Regions from separate parts of the Pararhizobium sp. IMCC21322 genome, predicted to be linked through region 1. Evidence: predicted binding sites of a transcription regulator. Region 1 holds the regulator's gene; each other region holds the start of a gene.
What was found. Region 1 encodes PhoB, which activates phosphate uptake and scavenging genes when phosphate is short. Its sites were predicted from a motif close to TGTCATNNANCTGTCAT; they were not measured.
Positions count from the first base shown of each region.

Region 2: the regulator PhoB is predicted to act here: its motif matches at 3,150-3,166, upstream of RAL91_RS09530 (DUF2794 domain-containing protein).
Region 3: the regulator PhoB is predicted to act here: its motif matches at 3,055-3,071, upstream of phnD (phosphate/phosphite/phosphonate ABC transporter substrate-binding protein).

Region 1 covers NZ_CP132335.1:1,356,970-1,362,805, forward strand. Annotated here, with positions in the region: gene pstA (phosphate ABC transporter permease PstA) at 1-101, shown strand, start outside; gene pstB (phosphate ABC transporter ATP-binding protein PstB) at 146-943, shown strand; gene phoU (phosphate signaling complex protein PhoU) at 970-1,692, shown strand; gene phoB (phosphate regulon transcriptional regulator PhoB) at 1,738-2,436, shown strand; gene RAL91_RS06575 (NAD-dependent epimerase/dehydratase family protein) at 2,656-3,849, shown strand; gene RAL91_RS06580 (hypothetical protein) at 3,920-4,606, shown strand; gene RAL91_RS06585 (hypothetical protein) at 4,672-5,022, shown strand; gene RAL91_RS06590 (hypothetical protein) at 5,016-5,657, shown strand; gene RAL91_RS06595 (hypothetical protein) at 5,661-5,836, shown strand, end outside.
Region 2 covers NZ_CP132335.1:1,967,699-1,973,534, reverse strand. Annotated here, with positions in the region: gene RAL91_RS09545 (aldo/keto reductase) at 240-1,304, shown strand; gene RAL91_RS09540 (peroxiredoxin) at 1,361-2,023, opposite strand; gene RAL91_RS09535 (glutathione S-transferase family protein) at 2,212-2,820, shown strand; gene RAL91_RS09530 (DUF2794 domain-containing protein) at 3,196-3,615, shown strand; gene RAL91_RS09525 (septation protein A) at 3,670-4,275, opposite strand; gene ftsY (signal recognition particle-docking protein FtsY) at 4,272-5,609, opposite strand; gene mtaB (tRNA (N(6)-L-threonylcarbamoyladenosine(37)-C(2))-methylthiotransferase MtaB) at 5,609-5,836, opposite strand, start outside.
Region 3 covers NZ_CP132335.1:2,587,811-2,593,646, forward strand. Annotated here, with positions in the region: gene phnE (phosphonate ABC transporter, permease protein PhnE) at 1-204, opposite strand, end outside; gene phnE (phosphonate ABC transporter, permease protein PhnE) at 204-1,040, opposite strand; gene phnC (phosphonate ABC transporter ATP-binding protein) at 1,037-1,831, opposite strand; gene phnD (phosphate/phosphite/phosphonate ABC transporter substrate-binding protein) at 1,919-2,920, opposite strand; gene RAL91_RS12300 (NUDIX hydrolase) at 3,132-3,569, shown strand; gene gndA (NADP-dependent phosphogluconate dehydrogenase) at 3,775-5,199, shown strand; gene RAL91_RS12310 (ATP-binding cassette domain-containing protein) at 5,294-5,836, shown strand, end outside.

The DNA of each region.
Region 1 (5,836 bases):
TTGAGCGCACCTCTGCGGCAATCATCATTTTGCTGGTATTCCTAATTTGTATGAATGCCCTGGCCGTCTTCCTGCGCAGGCGCTTCGAGCAGCGCTGGTAACTCGTATGAAAGGATCTCATGACATGGACGCTTCCGCTCAGATCATGACTACCGATAATGAAAGCACCGATTTGACCTTCTCGCCGTACATCAAGATGAAGGGCGAGAAGGTCAATGTGTTTTATGGTGAGAAACAGGCACTTTTCGATGTGGATCTGGAAGTGCCTGAACATCAGGTTACGGCGCTGATCGGACCTTCCGGCTGCGGTAAATCCACATTCCTGCGCTGTCTTAACCGCATGAATGATACAATTGATATCTGCCGGGTTAAGGGCAACATCACATTGGACAAAACCGATATTTATGGCTCGTCAGTAGATGTTGTTGAATTGCGTGCCCGCGTGGGCATCGTGTTTCAAAAACCCAACCCTTTTCCCAAATCCATCTTCGAGAATGTGGCCTATGGCCCAAAAATTCATGGCCTTGCGCGCAATAAGTCAGAACTTGAGGAAATCGTTGTTGAAAGTCTGCAAAAGGCGGGCCTTTTCGAAGAGGTCAAAGACCGTCTTGATGAACCGGGAACCGGGCTGTCCGGCGGGCAGCAGCAGCGTCTTTGCATTGCGCGCGCCATTGCGGTGAGCCCTGAGGTGATCCTCATGGATGAACCCTGCTCAGCGCTTGATCCGATAGCCACAGCCAGAGTGGAAGAGCTGATTGATGAGTTGCGTCAGAATTTTACCATCGTGATTGTAACGCACTCCATGCAGCAGGCCGCGCGCGTTTCTCAGCGAACCGCTTTTTTCCATCTTGGCACGCTGGTGGAAGAAGGCGTAACCGACGATATTTTTACCAATCCGACGGACAAACGGACCCAGGATTACATTACCGGCCGGTTCGGTTAGCGTCGAACCCAAGCAAGGATAGAACAATGGCTGATCATACAGTTACCGCCTATGATGAGGAACTTCAGACCCTTGCAAGGTATATCGCCGAAATGGGTGGTATCGCAGAGGGTATGATTGTGGATGCCCTGCATGCGCTTTTGCGTGCAGACGCCGTTTTGGCCCGCAAGGTGATTGCTGACGATAAGGATCTGGACAAACTTCAGCGCCAGGTCGAAGAAGATGCATTCCTGACAATTGCCAAACGCCAGCCAATGGCTTCGGATTTGCGCGAAATCATTGCAGCCCTTCGCATATCAAATGATCTGGAACGGTGTGGTGATCTGGCCAAGAATATTGCCAAGCGGGCGATTGCCATCGAAGGCATGGTTCAGCCGTCGAAGCTCATCCATGGCATCGAGCATATGGCCGAGCTTGCCCAGGCCCAGCTCACCAAGGTTCTGAACGCCTATGTGGCCGGGGATGTGGATGAGGCAGAGCTTGTCTGGCAGAATGACGATGAAATTGACGCTATGTACACTTCGTTGTTCCGCGAACTTCTGACTTATATGATGGAAGATCCGCGCAATATTTCATTTTGCACCCATCTGCTGTTCTGCGCGAAAAATGTGGAACGCATTGGTGATCATGCAACCAACATTGCGGAAACGGTTATCTACAAGGTGACCGGTGTCCAGTTGGAAGACGAGCGGCCAAAGGGCGACAACAGCGCAATTCAGGTTCCAGACCAACCCCGGCCCAAGTCCTGATACGCAAACAATGAAAATCTGTAAGCACATCATGGAGACGCAGTAATGGCAGCGCCAAACATCTTAGTGGTCGAGGATGAGGAATCCCTCAGTCTGCTTTTGCGTTATAATCTTGAAAGTGAAGGCTATCACGTAGATGTCTCTGATCGTGGTGACGAGGCAGAACTGAAACTGCGAGAAAACGTTCCTGACCTGTTGCTGCTGGACTGGATGTTGCCGGGCCTGTCGGGGATCGAGCTTTGCCGCAGGGTGAGGGCGCGGGATGAAACCCGCAATCTGCCCGTCATCATGCTGACAGCCCGGGGTGAGGAAACCGAGCGCATTCGCGGACTGTCCACTGGCGCCGACGACTATGTCGTCAAACCGTTTTCTGTGCCTGAGCTCATGGCGCGGGTGAAAGCCATGCTCCGGCGAGCCAAGCCGCAGGTGGTCTCAAGATTGCTGCAGGCAGGCGATCTGGAGATGGACCGGGAAACGCACAGGGTTCATCGCGCGACACGCGAAATTCATCTGGGACCCACCGAATTCAAACTTCTGGAATTCTTCCTGCAAAGCCCAGGACGTGTTTTCTCGCGGGAACAATTGCTGGATGGTGTTTGGGGCCATGATGTCTATGTTGACGAACGTACAGTGGATGTACATGTTGGGCGCCTCCGCAAGGCTATAAATAAGGGCCGTGCGACAGATCCAATTCGGACTGTTCGCGGTGCTGGCTATTCCCTCGACGATCAGTTCCCCGTTTGATTTAATTGAAATTTTTCTATTTTAAATAGCATTTATCAGCAATGTACATAAGTCCTTGATTTTTATTTGACGGTTTTTCTGCTTTTAAAAGCAGGATGTTGACATGTTTTTCCCAATTTTCCCTTGTCTTGGACAGAGCGCTGCCCTAATTCCTGTTTACTAAACCTTAAGTAATAAGCGGGGAATGGGGTATGACGGCTTCGCCTTCAGTATTCGTGCTTGGGGGGGGACGGATTTTGTGGGTGGCCGACGGCTCTGCATTTGTCGAACCAGGGATATGACGTAACGATTGTGGACAATTTGTCGCGGCGTAAAATTGACGTCGAGCTTGGGACACAAAGCCTGACGCCGATTGCGGATGTGGAAACCCGTTTGCGCGCCTGGAAAGATGTAACAGGCAAGGTCGTCCGGTTCGAAAACATCGACATAGCAAACGATCATGAGGCGTTGCTGGCATTGCTGATGCAGCACAAGCCGGAATCGATTGTCCATTTCGCAGAACAACGGGCCGCACCCTATTCCATGAAGGGCCCTTCGCAGAAACGCTACACCGTCAACAACAATATCCAGGCCACCCACAATCCTCTGGTTGCTGTGGTTGAGGCCGGTCTTGAGACCCACATCGTTCACTTGGGAACAATGGGTGTTTATGGCTACGACACCGCGGAAGCCTCCCTCCCTGAAGGCTATGTGACTGTTGGGATTCCCACCGATGATGGCGGAATGCACAAACGCGATATTCTCTATCCGACCAATCCGGGCAGTGTGTATCACCTGACGAAATCAATGGATCAGTTGCTGTTCCAATTTTACGCCAAGAATGACCGACTGCGCATCATCGATTTGCATCAGGGCATTGTGTGGGGCACGCAGACCAGCGAAACCCGTCTTGATGAACGTCTGATCAATCGCTTCGATTATGATGGTGACTATGGCACCGTCCTAAACCGTTTCCTCGTGCAGGCGGCCATCGGCTATCCACTCAGCGTGTATGGCACTGGCGGCCAGACACGGGCTTTCATTCATATTGAGGACACGGTGCATTGCATTGAACTTGCGGTCAAAAACCCGCCAGGTGCCGGAGAAATGGTCCGGATCAGGAACCAGATTGCGGAATACCACCGGGTCAGGGACCTTGCGGAAATCGTGGGTGAAATTACCGGTGCGGAAATTGCACGATTGGAAAACCCGCGCCTTGAAATGGCAGAAAACGAGTTGCGTGCGAGCAATGATTCATTCGTGGAACTTGGATTTGAGCCAACTCTGCTCAAGGATGGAATTCTGACCGAGACGATGGAGATTTGTCAGGCCTATCGGGACCGCTGTGACATCAACACAATTCCAAGTACGGCGGAGTGGGTGACCCGCCGGGGAGATCCTCTTCAGCTAACCGAGGATTTGTCAGCACGGTAAAATTTATAAATAAGCCTGGTGTTAACGGACATGTTTTCCCCGTCCGGGCACCGACAAGGATTTTTGTTTGATGCGTATTTTTCTGCTCCTTGCATTGGCTTTTGCGTTGATAAGCATTTCGCTTGTCGTGTCTCAGAACCCGGGGTTTTTGAGACACACCCAGCAATTGGTAAGCGGATCAAACAAGGCCACACCGGCTGCAGGCTTGACGGATAACAGTCCCGCCAAGTGGTCGGACCTGTTTGAGCACACAAGTTTTGTTGGTATGCAGGACTCTGGCTGGCAGGCATTATCCGGCTTTCCTTCTTTTGCCAAAATCATCATTCCGCTGCCACGTAAAGTAACCCTGACCGAAGGTCGTTTGCGGTTGAGCCTGTCAACACAGATGGCCGAAAGTGGCGTTGGAACCTTGCGTGTGTCTGTTAACAAAACGAGGCGCGCCGATTTGGTCCTGAAAATCGGCGAAGACAGGCGTATTCTGTTGCTGGGACTGACCCCGGAAGATTTGGGAAGGCCACGCTTGGTGGTTTCCTTGACAGTGCAGGGGGATGCTTTTTGGGCGTTTGCCCGAGCCGGCCGAGCTGCAGCGTTGTTGTCGATGTTCTGCCCGAAAGCGGCGTTGAACTGGCTCATTCTGAAGCGCTTTCAGATCCTCTGGACATCTGGCTGGCAGATGCAAAACCAGCCCGGTTTTACATGCAGGCAAGCGATGGCGCTGTCCAGCGCGCCGACAGTCTCTTGTTGGCTGCGCGTCTGAAACAGTTGCAACATAATGTTGAGTTTTTTCCGCAACCAGACGCAGAGAATGCTCCCGTCCAGATCTTGTCCGTAGATCGAAGCCAGGCTGAGGAATTGGTCTATGACAATCAAACCGGTCGGTTGACCATCAAAGATCCGAACCTCGCTGTCACCAGCTTTGCCAGCGACACGACCCTGTCTCTGGCCGATCTTTTGTCCGGACCTTTGAGCGCTCTTCCGGCAGATGAAAACACAATTTTGGATGACGGCAGCACACGCACCTTTTTCCGCAGCCATCGTTGGCGGTTGAACTATGATCTGACCGAGCGCCGCGCTGGAAGCGCGCCTTCACAAATGCGTCTGGCTTTGAAAACCAGCAACCAGCTGGAGGGTGCAGACTGGTTGGTGCAGACTGGTTGGTGCGGGTTTTGTTGAACAATAATCTGTTGACCAGCTATCAGCTGGAAACCGGGTCGGATGTCTTTGAACGAATAATTCGTCTGCCCGCAGAATTGCAGTTGCCTGACAATGAGATTGCCGTTGTTCTGCTGACGACAGATATTACAAACTCAATCTGTGATCCCGGCCTGGAAGTTGCTGCCCAGATCCTGCCGGAGACGAAATTGTCAGGTGAGGCTGTTACAAGTGCCCAAATTCCTATTCATGCGGTTAGGGCGCTGGGTGAGCCGGACCGCATTTCCATGACTGCAGAGCCTCAGCTCAGCAGCGCCCAGGCAGCCCTTGCAAGCAGCCTTGTTGCCTATGTTCTGCCTCAGGACACATTGGTTGAAACCAGTGCGCAAGAGCTTGCGGCGATACCGACCAGATTGGACATTACCGATAGAGCCGGGCTTCAGAAGAGATTGGCAGCTGTGGATCTGAGCGACACCAGCAAGCAATACTGGATCGTAACTGAAACCGATGGTGCGTCGGCCGCACAGGCACCTTATCAGATCATTCCAGTAGGAGCCGGGCAACTGACGACCAGCAGGCTTCCGATTTACGACAGCGCAGTTTTTCTGTTCATAGAAACGTCTGGGGAGGCGACTGGCGGCGCACAGGCGGACTGACATTTGGCTACCCGATTAACCGACGCCTTTTTACACAGTGACTTCTGGTCCACAGACAGCGCACCGGCTGGCCTGTCTGCGCGCGTGTCCATGTGGAGAACGCCCGGTGTCATTCTGCTGTTCTGTGCGTTGAGCTATGGAAGCCTCTTAATCATCAACGAAGTCCCTTTTCTAAACGA
Region 2 (5,836 bases), 610 kb from region 1:
TATCTTGATCAACCGAAAACAACAATATGGCGGAGCCTGATCTGATCATTCAGACGGGCTCCGTTTTTGTATTTGAGTACAGCTTTCAGCACGTTCCGCAGCCGCATCAGCGCGATTATGGTTCAACGGCATGAGAGGGGCGGACTGCACCCATTTCATTCATGAAAAGGGCATTGCAACGACGTGCACTTTTGAAAGCCTGCAATGTGTGATCTTTATTGGATGGAAGAGGAGATCACATGAGCTATTCAGATAAACAAACCCGCACACTAACCAACCGCACTATTGCCGGTTTGGGCGATGTACCTGCCCTTGGCCTTGGCTGTTGGGCTATTGGCGGCCCCTTTCATGTGCCTGGTGAGGCAGGGCAAGCGGATACTCCGCTTGGATATGGCAGAGTTGATGATGCTGAATCCATGCGCGCCATTCATGCAGGTCTGGACCATGGTATACGTCTGTTTGACACAGCCAATGTGTATGGCGCAGGACATTCAGAGCGGATTTTGGGTCAAGCGCTGAAGGACAGACCGGATGTTCTGATCGCCACAAAGCTCGGCGTGTTGTTCGACGAAAGCAGTCAACAAGTGCTTGGTGAAATCACAGATGCTTCGGAAGTTGAGCCCGCAATTGATGCTTCTCTGACGCGACTGCAGCGAGACCGGCTTGATCTGGTGCAACTCCATCTCAATGATGCGAATATCTCACTGGCAGCGGATATTTTTGAGACTTTGCAATCCTGTCGCCAGAGAGGGAAAATACGGTCATTCGGCTGGAGTACAGATTTCTCCAAAGCAGTGACCGAGCTATTACAAAAGGCGCCAAGTTTGCGGGACGGTTTCAGCTGTGTCCAACACGCCATGAACCTGTTTCGCGATGCAGAAGCCATGCTTGATGTGGTGGCTGATAACGAGCTGATATCGCTTATTCGCTCCCCGCTTGCCATGGGTCTGCTGACCGGCAAGTTTTCGTCTACAACCCGTTTGGCTGATAATGATGTGCGCAGCAATAATCTGGACTGGATGGCCTACTTCAAAGATGGTGCCGTGGTGCCTGAATTTCTGGAGACGTTCAACTCAGTGCGCGATTGTCTGACAATTGACGGACGCAGTCTGACACAGGGTGCCATTGGATGGATCTGGGGCCGCAGTGACCGTACAATTCCGCTTCCCGGTTTTCGCTCAGCCAAGCAGGTAGAAGACAGCGCAGGCGCCTTGCAGTTCGGAGCGCTCCCGGAGGCCGCAATGCGAGAGATTGACGTGTTGCTGGGGGATAAATTCAAGCAGACCTTTGCACAGGCGAGCTAGGTGCTGGCCCAATAAAGCAAAGGCCGACTTTACGCCGGCCTTTGCATTGCTGCCTATCAGCTTTTGTCGACGTTCACATAGCGCAGATAGGGCTTTGCCTCTTTCCAGCCTTGCGGGAACAGGGTTTTGGCATCCTCATTGGAAACAGCCGGCAAAATGATGGCATCATCGCCGGGCGTCCAGTTTGCAGGTGTGGCCAGTTTTTCTTTCGCCGTGAGCTGCATGCTGTCCAGGACCCGCAGAATTTCATTGAAATTACGGCCTGTGCTCATCGGATAGGTCAGCATCAGTTTGATGCGCTTGTCTGGCCCAATGATGAAGACAGAGCGGACCGTTGCATTTGTTGCAGCCGTGCGGCCGTCGGACCCGCCTTCCGTCTCTGCGGGCAACATGCTGTACAGTTTTGCAACAGCCAGATCAGTATCGCCGATCATTGGATAATTCGGCGCAGAGCCCATGACTTCCGCAATGTCCTTGGCCCACTCATGATGGTTCTCGACAGGATCCACACTCAGACCAATGATTTTGGTTCCGCGCTTGTCAAATTCGGGCTTCAATTGTGCCATTGTTCCCAATTCAGTGGTGCAGACTGGCGTAAAGTCCTTGGGATGAGAAAACAGCACTGCCCAGCCATCACCAATCCACTTGTGAAAGCTTATCTTGCCCTCTGTCGTTTCCGCCTCAAAATCCGGGGCGATATCGTTAATTGCAAGAGACATGTTTTGTGTTCCTTTCCTGGGAATCTGGAGATCCTGATTGCGTCACTCTGACACAGATAAGATCACGTTGTCAGCGATCAAGCCATCAGCTTTGTTCATTGCATCATCAATACAATGCGATGGTGTGACGGTGGCAAGAAAGGCAATATCCTCCCAAAACACCGTGTCTTGAGAAAAAAGGTGCTGCAATGCTGCGATTATACGCCATGCCGGGATCAGGGAACTCGTATAAAATACAGTTGCTTGCTGCTCTCCTGGAAATTGAGATGGAGCAAATCAAAATGTCGGCGCTGGATGGCTCGACACGCTCCGGGACCTATTTGAAGAAAAATCCGATTGGAAAGCTGCCGCTGCTGGAGTTGGCAGATGGACGGTTCCTGCCGGAATCAGGTGCCATACTGGTCTATCTCGCAGACGGCAGTGATTTTCTGCCGGACGATCGCTTCACACGGGCCCAGACGCTGAGCTGGATGTTTTTCGAACAATACAGCCATGAACCCTCTTTGGCTGCCAGACGTTCAATGGCGGTCTATCCGGAACGGGCAAATGGCGTTACCCAGGCCACAAAACAGGCTTTGCTTGAAAAGGGCTATGCTGCTCTTGATGTGATGGAAGCCCAACTGCAGAAAACCGCCTTCCTTGCCGGCAACAGTCCGACAATCGCGGATATCGCGCTTTACGCTTATACCCATGATTGTGACAAAGGTGGCTTCTCTTTGGAGAATCATCCGCAAATAGCGGTTTGGTTAACGCGGATCGAAGCATTGCCAAACTTCATAAACATGCCGCTGCAATAGCTTTGGTGAGCTCATTTGCGGGCACAAAAAAGGCTCCGTAAGGAGCCGAAGTTTCTTGAACAATGTGTCTGAGATTGCCCGGTTTGAAAGTAACCCCTCAGGTTGGGGGGCTGAAAGAATGGGGTTGTTTCAAACCGGGCTGTCTGAGGCAACAAAGCCAATATGATCATCCAAGATGGCTGACGAAGGGCTGAAAGGGGGCAAAATTGTGATTATTTGCAATATTGCGTGATGAAAAATTGTGCAATCTTAGGTGGTTTTTCTGGTGAAAAACGCGCTAAACTGCGGGAAACACACTGGAATCCAAGCTTGCATTGGTTCAGACTTCACGTCATCCTATTGTGACAAAATTCAAAAAAGTTCGGGCGGATTTTTATGACGGATATGAATGATAACTCCAGCGCTACGAATCGCAGATATGCAAATTCAGCTTCCAGTGCTCAGATTCATTCCTTTCCAACAGGCAAGTCCGCATCCGCTGCCAAAGCAAATCACAAACAGGTTACGTTCAACCGGACCGAGTTGGATGCCATTTTACGAATTTACGGCTTTAAAGTTGCCAGCGGTGAATGGCGGGACTATGCGATTGATCATCTGAAAGACCGCGCCGTGTTTTCCATTTTCCGCCGGTCGAGCGAAATGCCGATGTTCTATGTGGAAAAGGACCCGGCACTTACCCGCAAGCAGGGCATGTACAAGGTGGTTGCTGCCAGCGGCCACATTATGAAACGCGGCCATGAATTGCAGCAGGTCCTGAAGGTTCTTGAAAAGCCGCTGAAGGTGGTTTCGAAATAGGGCTGACGAGCCTCATTAGTCTGGTACGGTTCGCACTCGCACCCCCTCCTCAAATTAACTGCCCCTGTCTTCTTCCTCGGGAATGCTGTGTTTTGTAATCAACGGCATCTGAAACAGGGTGAATGCCAGCGTGATTGGCATGAAGCCGAAGAGTTTGAAGGACACCCAGAAGTCGGTGGAAAAATTGCGCCAGACAATTTCATTGATTATAGCCAGGACGAAAAAGAAGACACCCCAGCGGAAAGTCAGCAGGCGCCAGCCTTCGTCCGTCAGTTTGAAAACACTGTCAAACACATAGCCGAGCAACGATTTGCCAAAGTACAAGCCACCCAACAAAATGGTGCCAAACAGGCAATTCACGATGGTTGGCTTCAGCTTGATGAACAGATCATTGTGCAGATAAATCGTCAATCCGCCGAAAACCAAGACAACAATGCCTGTGATGAGGGGCATGATGGCAAGTTTGCGTGTTAACGCCCACGATGCCGCCAGCGCTATGGTGATGGCTACCATGAAAACAGCCGTTGCCGTGAAAATTCCAAACCGGCTATTGGCGAAGAAAAATATGGCCAGCGGTCCCAGTTCCAGTGCCAGTTTTAGCAGAGGATTAATTTCAGCGCGTTTGGGATCATTTGGTTCGCGTTCAATCAGGTTCGTCATAAGGTTACTCCGGCAATTGCGCGGGCAAAGTCGCTTGCCGCAAAGCTTTCAAGATCGTCGACGCCCTCACCGACACCGATAAAGTGTACAGGCATCTTGTGTCTGGCAGAAATGGCCACCAATATGCCACCACGGGCTGTGCCATCCAGCTTGGTCATGACAAGACCGGTCACACCTGCGGTTTTTCCGAACACTTCAACTTGGTTCATAGCGTTCTGGCCGGTTGTTGCATCCAGCGTCAACAGCACGTGATGGGGCGCCGTTTCATCGTGCTTTTTGATGACGCGAATGACTTTTTCAAGTTCCGCCATCAATTCCACACGGTTCTGCAGTCGGCCCGCTGTGTCAATCATCAACACATCTGTGCCTGCTTCTTTCGCTTCCTGCATGGCATCAAAAGCCAGACCGGCAGCGTCCGACCCTTGTGGCCTTGTCACAATTGATGCACCGGTGCGCTCGGCCCAGATTTTCAATTGCTCAATGGCAGCCGCCCGGAATGTATCGCCCGCAGCCAGCATGACAGTTTTACCTTCAGCACGCAGTTTTGCAGCCAGCTTGCCAATCGTTGTGGTTTTGCCCGATCCGTTGACCCCGACCATGAGAATGACTTGCGGCTTGTGGGATGCCGACAAAACCAAAGGCAGGGCAACAGGGTCCAGCACCTTTTCGACTTCCGCAGACAGAATGGACTTAACCTCTTCCGCTTCGATCATCTTGTCATAACGACCTTTGGCAAGGCTTTCCGTAATTGCCATAGCGGTTTCGATGCCGAGATCGGCCTGAATCAGAATATCTTCCAGCTCCTCAATCGTATCGTCATCAAGCTTGCGCTTGGTGAAGATTGAGGTGATGCCGGTTGTCAGCGAAGTTGAAGACCGAGACAGGCCGGTTGTCAGCCGCTGAAACCAGCTTTTTTTGGGTTCAGGTGTGGCTTCTGGCTCTGGCTCTGGCTCTGGCTCTGGCTCTGGCTCTGGCTCTGGCTCTGGCTCTGGCTCTGGCTCTGGCTCTGGCTCTGGCTCTGGCTCTGGCTCTGGCTCTGGCTCTGGCTCTGGCTCTGGAACGAAATCGATTGGATATTGCTCGATGGCAAGGGCGTTTGTTTCTAAAATTTGCTCAACGGGCGCAGTCTGCTCAACGGGTGCAGTCTGTTCAACGGGCGGGGCCTGCTCACTGGCCTCTGTCGGAGTGTTTTCTTCTTGACTGTTTTCTTCAGGCGCATTGTCCTCAGGCTGCTTGTCTTCAGCTTCAGGCAATTCGACCTGCGGTTCTTCAGGTTGCTGTTCGTTTGACCCGAAAAGCCTGCGGAAAAAACCCTTCTTCTCGCCCTCGGCCACTAGACCACCTCGCCGAAGAGATGACGATGGGAGCAATCCTTGATGTGCACAGGAACGATGTCACCTGCGGTTCCACCTTCCAGTTCCACTTGCGTAAACTGCTCTGTTCGCCCGAGACCGGGCTTTTCAATCAACACCTGATGCGTTGAGCCGACTTCACTTTTCAGATGCTTTTGCAGCGCTTCATCACCCTTTTCCCGCAAACGCCCTGCCCGCTGCTTGATCAA
Region 3 (5,836 bases), 1.2 Mb from region 1:
CGGCGGCAGGGCGCGCGAGCCGATATCAGCCGCAATGCGCGGTGCGTCCCACACAAAAAACCATTCGGTTGCGTCAGAAATCTGAGCCCAGCAATAGAGAAAGATGATGGTGCCAAACAGCCAGCCTGCCCAGTTCAACAATTGACTGTTGCGGTCGCGCCGTTGCCAGACTTTCAGTCCGCTTTTGTTGGATGAAACTGGCATTACTGAACCTTTGCGCGAATGATGCCGGACAGATATTCCAGCATCATGACGACGACGATGATAATTAGAAGAATGGCTGCGGCCGTATCAAACTCATAGCGGTCAAAGGCCGTGTTGAGGGTGGCTCCGATGCCACCTGCACCCACCAGCCCCAAAACGGCGGATTCGCGAAAGTTGATATCAAGTCGATAGATCGACAGCCCGATAAGGCGCGGCATGATCTGGGGTTGAACGCCGTAATTGATCCATTGTGTCCATGTGGAGCCAGTGGCGCGAATGGCTTCAGCCTGAACCTTGTCCATATCCTCAATATCTTCTGCCAGCAGTTTGGCCAGAAAACCAATCGTCGCGAAACTCAAAGTCAGAAAACCGGCCAGCGGACCAAATCCGAAAATCGCCACAAGAAGAATGGCAACGATAATCTCGTTCAAGGCACGCGATACGGCAACAATGCCGCGGCAGACGATGTACACCGGCAGCGGCGCAATGTTTCGCGCGGCACCAAGGCCAATTGGAATGGAAATCAAAATGCCAACGACCGTTGAGGCAATGGTCATCTCGACGCTTTCAATAAGACCTTCTCTGATATCCACAGCACGTGAGCTGAAATCAGGATTGGCAAAGCCCAGAACGAATTGCAGGCCGCGGTCCAGACCCTCGCTAACGCGGGCCCAGTTCACCTCAAGGGAGCCAATCGCCAGAATAAGATACACGATAGTGCCGATGGTTAGACCCCACCGCCACATGTTGGATTGAATGAATGCAGGCTTCTGCCATTGACGACCAACCAGATCTTCCAGTCGGACATCTGTATGTAGGGTAGAGGTGCGGTTCATGAGGCAACGTCTTGCAAGTCTTCTTCATCCACTTTCTGGATGGTTTCCTTCCAGTCTTCCTCACCATAAATTTTGGTCAACACATCTGGGGTCAGGCCTTCTGGCGGACCGTCAAACTGAACGACCCCGAAGCGCAGGCCGATGACACGTTGGACAAACATCTGGGCCAGCGCCACATCGTGAATATTGATGATGGCAGCCAGGTCCCGTTCCTCGCACAACTCGCAAATCAAACGCATGATCTGGCGAGAGGTTTTTGGGTCAAGCGACGCAGTCGGTTCATCCACCAACAGCAGGGCAGGGTCCTGAATCAGCGCGCGGGCAATTCCGACACGCTGCCGTTGTCCGCCTGACAATTCGTCAGCGCGCTTATCCGCCATGGGCAGAAGGCCAACACGGTCCAGCAGGCGAAATGCTTCATCCACATCTTTTTGCGGGAATTTGCGAAAATAACTGCGCCAGAAGCCCACATAGCCAAGCCGTCCGGACAAGACATTTTCCATCACGGTCAGCCGCTCAACCAGTGCATATTCCTGAAAAATCATCCCCATCCTGCGCCGCTCGCGGCGTAATCCGCCAGCGCCAAGGGCGGTCAGTTCAACATCGTCCAGAATAGCCTTGCCTGATGATGGGGTCACCAAGCGGTTGATGCAGCGGATCAGTGTTGATTTTCCGGCACCCGAAGGGCCGATCAGGGCCACTACCTGACCACTGGGAATCTCCAAAGTTACATCAGTCAGCGCTTTATCGCCGGTGGGGTAGACTTTGGTAAGCTGTTCTAATTTGAGCATAAATATCCCGTAAGGTGATACAATTAACGGGTGCGCGTTTGGTCTGAAACACGCACCCGTTCTATTGGCTTAGAAATTATCCAAAAATCACTGACAGGAGTAGGAAACACCGTTGGCAGTATCAATTTTGCGGATAACATCCCAGAACTCAATGTAGGTCATTTCCAGGAACTGGCCTTCATTGGATTTTTCAAACTCTTCCTGAAGGCTGGTACCTTCCCATTCAAAGCTGAAAAACGCTTCCCGAATTTTGGCTTGCAGATCTGGAGTCAGATTGTGAGCAACACCAAAGCCTGTCGTTGGGAAAGTCTGTGATTTGTAGATTGTTTTGACCTGCTCAGGTTTAATCACGTCGCGGCTGATCATCCGTTTCAGGACGGAGTTTGCGATCGACGCAGCAGGATAATCCTTGTTGGCAACACCAAGAATGGAATTGTCATGCTTGCCGGAAAAAGCCGGTTCAAAATCACGCTCGGCTTCCATATCGAAGTCGGCTTTCAGGATGGCACTGGGTGCTTTAAAGCCTGAATTCGAAGTTGGTGAAGTGAAGGCGAGTTGCTTGCCTTTGATGTCTTCCACCTTATCAATGCCGGAACCCGGATAGGTGATGATTTCCATTTCATAACCAAAATTACCGTCCTTGGACGCCATGATGGTGAATGGATTGAAGCCGGCACAATTCACTGCCAGAGGATTTGAACCCGTGTTGAAACCAGCAATATGCAGGCGCCCGGAACGCATGGCTTCAATCTGTGCAGCGTTGGACTGAACAGGGAAGAACAACGTTTTCTTGCCGGTAACAGCTTCAAGATGCGTCAGGAAATCCGCCCAGGCTTCTTTGTAAACTGCAGGATCTTCAACTGGAGTATAGGCAAAAATCAGCGTATCGGGATCAGCCAGCTTGGACGCATCTGTTGGTGTGTCAGCCAGAAGGTCCCCGTCACGATCGCAATATCGCTCATCCAGAGTGCCGCGAGGGCAGTCTTCCACATGGGAAGCCGCGAATGATGTTGGAACCGCACCCAACATCAAAGCAACAGTTCCTACCAGAGCAGCGCAGCTGCCCATCAGTCGCTTACTTAATTTCATCCCGTTCTCCTTGCTTTTCTTTTTTTGATAATAGTTTATTAGTCGGTTAAATAATTCTTTGCAATCAGCGAGTCGTTTTTGGCAGTAGCAAAAACACATTTCTGGCTAAGCAATTCGACCTATACCACCGGGCCACGTCAGTCCGATGACGTTTGTTTTTTTTCGTCACAGAATCGCTGTACACCCTGAAAATCAAAGGAATCCAAAGATAATGCCTCGTGGCACCCAAACCCAGATGGCCGCTCTCCCACTCAGACTATCAGATAGTGGAGACTGGCGCATTCTCATGATCACCTCACGCGATACAGGGCGTTGGGTACTGCCTAAAGGCTGGCCCATGAAGGGCAAAAAACTGCATCAGGCAGCTGAACAGGAAGCCCTGGAAGAAGCGGGCGTCATAGGGCAAATCTCGAAGGAGCCTATCGGTGTCTACCACTATCTGAAACGCATTGAAGATGGTGCAGATATCCCGTGCGAGGTGGTGCTGTATCCAATGCGGGTTACAAAGTTGCTGCGCCGTTGGCCCGAGCGTAACGAACGCAAACGGAAATGGTTTTCCGCCAATGGTGCCGCGAAGCGGGTTATGGAAGACGATCTGAAGGACCTTCTGGTTTCCATCAAGCAGAACCCGAAAAAGCTGGGTATTTAGGTCCTTTTTCCAGCCCTTTGACCCGGATAGGTAAAACTTGTTGGAGCGGAGAGATCTGCCACCGACGCGTGGCGCTGTTGTTGCTTGAGACCATGTCGCTGATTGGCACATGAATTCAAGTCAGCCCGATTGAGGAATGACCGGAACTGTTATACAAGTTCCTTCCAACTCGTTCGAGCTCCAAGTTAAACCAATAGAGACATTTATGACCCCAAGTGATTCAAATAGCGCGGAAATCGGCCTGATCGGCCTTGGCACAATGGGAGCCAGTCTTGCTCTGAATATTGCTGAGAAGGGATTCCCGATCGCAGTCTTCAACAGGACGACATCCAAGACGGATGAGTTCTACGCCAATGCAGGCGATCTCGCTGAGCGCGTTGTTCCAACCGAAACACTTGAGCAGTTCGTTGCGGCCATAAAAGCACCGCGCGCCATCATTCTGATGGTCCCGGCTGGTGATGCCGTTGATCAGCAAATCGCCGCTTTGCGCCCCCTGCTGGACAAGGATGATTTGATCATCGACGCGGGCAATGCAAATTTCCACGACACCAACAAACGCGCTGCAGATGCCAAAGAGGCCGGTGTGCCCTTTATCGGCATCGGTGTGTCCGGCGGTGAAGAAGGTGCGCGCCACGGTCCGTCCATTATGGGCGGCGGTCCAAAACCGGCATGGGATCGCGTCGCCCATATTCTGGAAGCAATTTCTGCAAAATATGAAGACACGCCTTGCGCCACATGGATGGGTGAGGGCGGTGCCGGCCATTTCGTCAAGGCCGTTCACAACGGCATTGAATATGCGGACATGCAGATGATTGCCGAAGTCTATGGCATTATGCGCGATGGTTTTGGAATGGACGCGGCGAAAGTCGGCGAGGTGTTCGACACCTGGAACGCAGGCACGCTGAAATCCTATCTGATCGAGATTTCCGCAGCTGTTGCCAAAGCCAATGATGCGAAATCCGGTGGCCCCCTTCTGGATATTATTCTCGACAAGGCTGGACAGAAGGGCACAGGTCGCTGGACAGTGATTGAAGCTCAGCATCTGGGCGCACCCATCACTGCCATTGATGCAGCCGTTGCCGCGCGCAATCTGTCTTCAAGACTGGAAGAGCGCAAAGCCGGAGAAGCAATCTTTGGCGCTGCGCCGAAAAGCCTGAGCACAGAAGCATTGTCCACTGAATCGCTGGAAATGGCGCTGATTGCCGGCAAGATTGTCTGTTATGCACAAGGGTTCCAACTGCTGCGTACGGCATCTGAAAACTTCGATTGGTCATTGCCCCTGCCGGATGTGGCACGGGTCTGGCGTGAAGGCTGTATCATCCGCTCCACGATGTTGAATGATATGGCGGACGCTCTGACAGAAAACGCTGATCAGAACCTGATGTTTGCACCGTATTTCTCGCAGAAACTGGTCGAGACCGAAGGCAGCCTGAGACGTGTTGTCGCCGCTGGTGCCTTGCATGGATTGCCGCTTCCGGCGCTGAGCAACGCATTGTCCTATTTCGATATGATGAGGACAGGCCGCTCGACCGCGAATATGATCCAGGGTCAACGCGATTTCTTTGGTGCCCATTCTTTCGAGCGACTGGATTCAGAAGGCAGTCACCACGGCCCATGGAAGCAGGGCTGACGCTGCCCGTATCAACAGGTCACCAAACGCTCTTTCTTGCGTAACATTATAACATATGTGATAAGTCGCGACCCTGTCGCACTTATCCGGTGGCCTGTCAAAAGTGACAATTTCGCAAAATCCAATTGCATCCCTTAGCAATGCAGGCGTGTATCGCGACAGCAAATGGCTGGTTCGCGGTATTGAATTTGACATTCAGCGCGGCGAGATCGTGACCCTGATCGGACCGAACGGGTCCGGCAAGTCCACAACGGCCAAAATGGTTCTTGGTTTGCAGAAGCCGAGTGAGGGCAAGGTGACCCGGCTGCCTGGCCTTTGCGTTGGTTATGTCCCACAAAAGCTACATATTGACTGGACGTTACCGCTGACGGTGCGCCGGTTGATGACACTGACAACCCGCCTCAGGGCCGCGGATATAGCTCAGGCTTTGGAACGAACCGGCATTGCCCATCTGGCAGCCGCAGAGGTGCGTCATCTGTCTGGGGGAGAGTTTCAGCGCGCTATGCTGGCCCGTGCCATTGCCCGCAAACCGGATCTGCTGGTGTTGGATGAGCCGGTGCAAGGCGTCGATTTTACAGGCGAACTGGCACTCTATGAATTGATTTCGAGCATCCGCAACGAACTGGGATGTGGCATC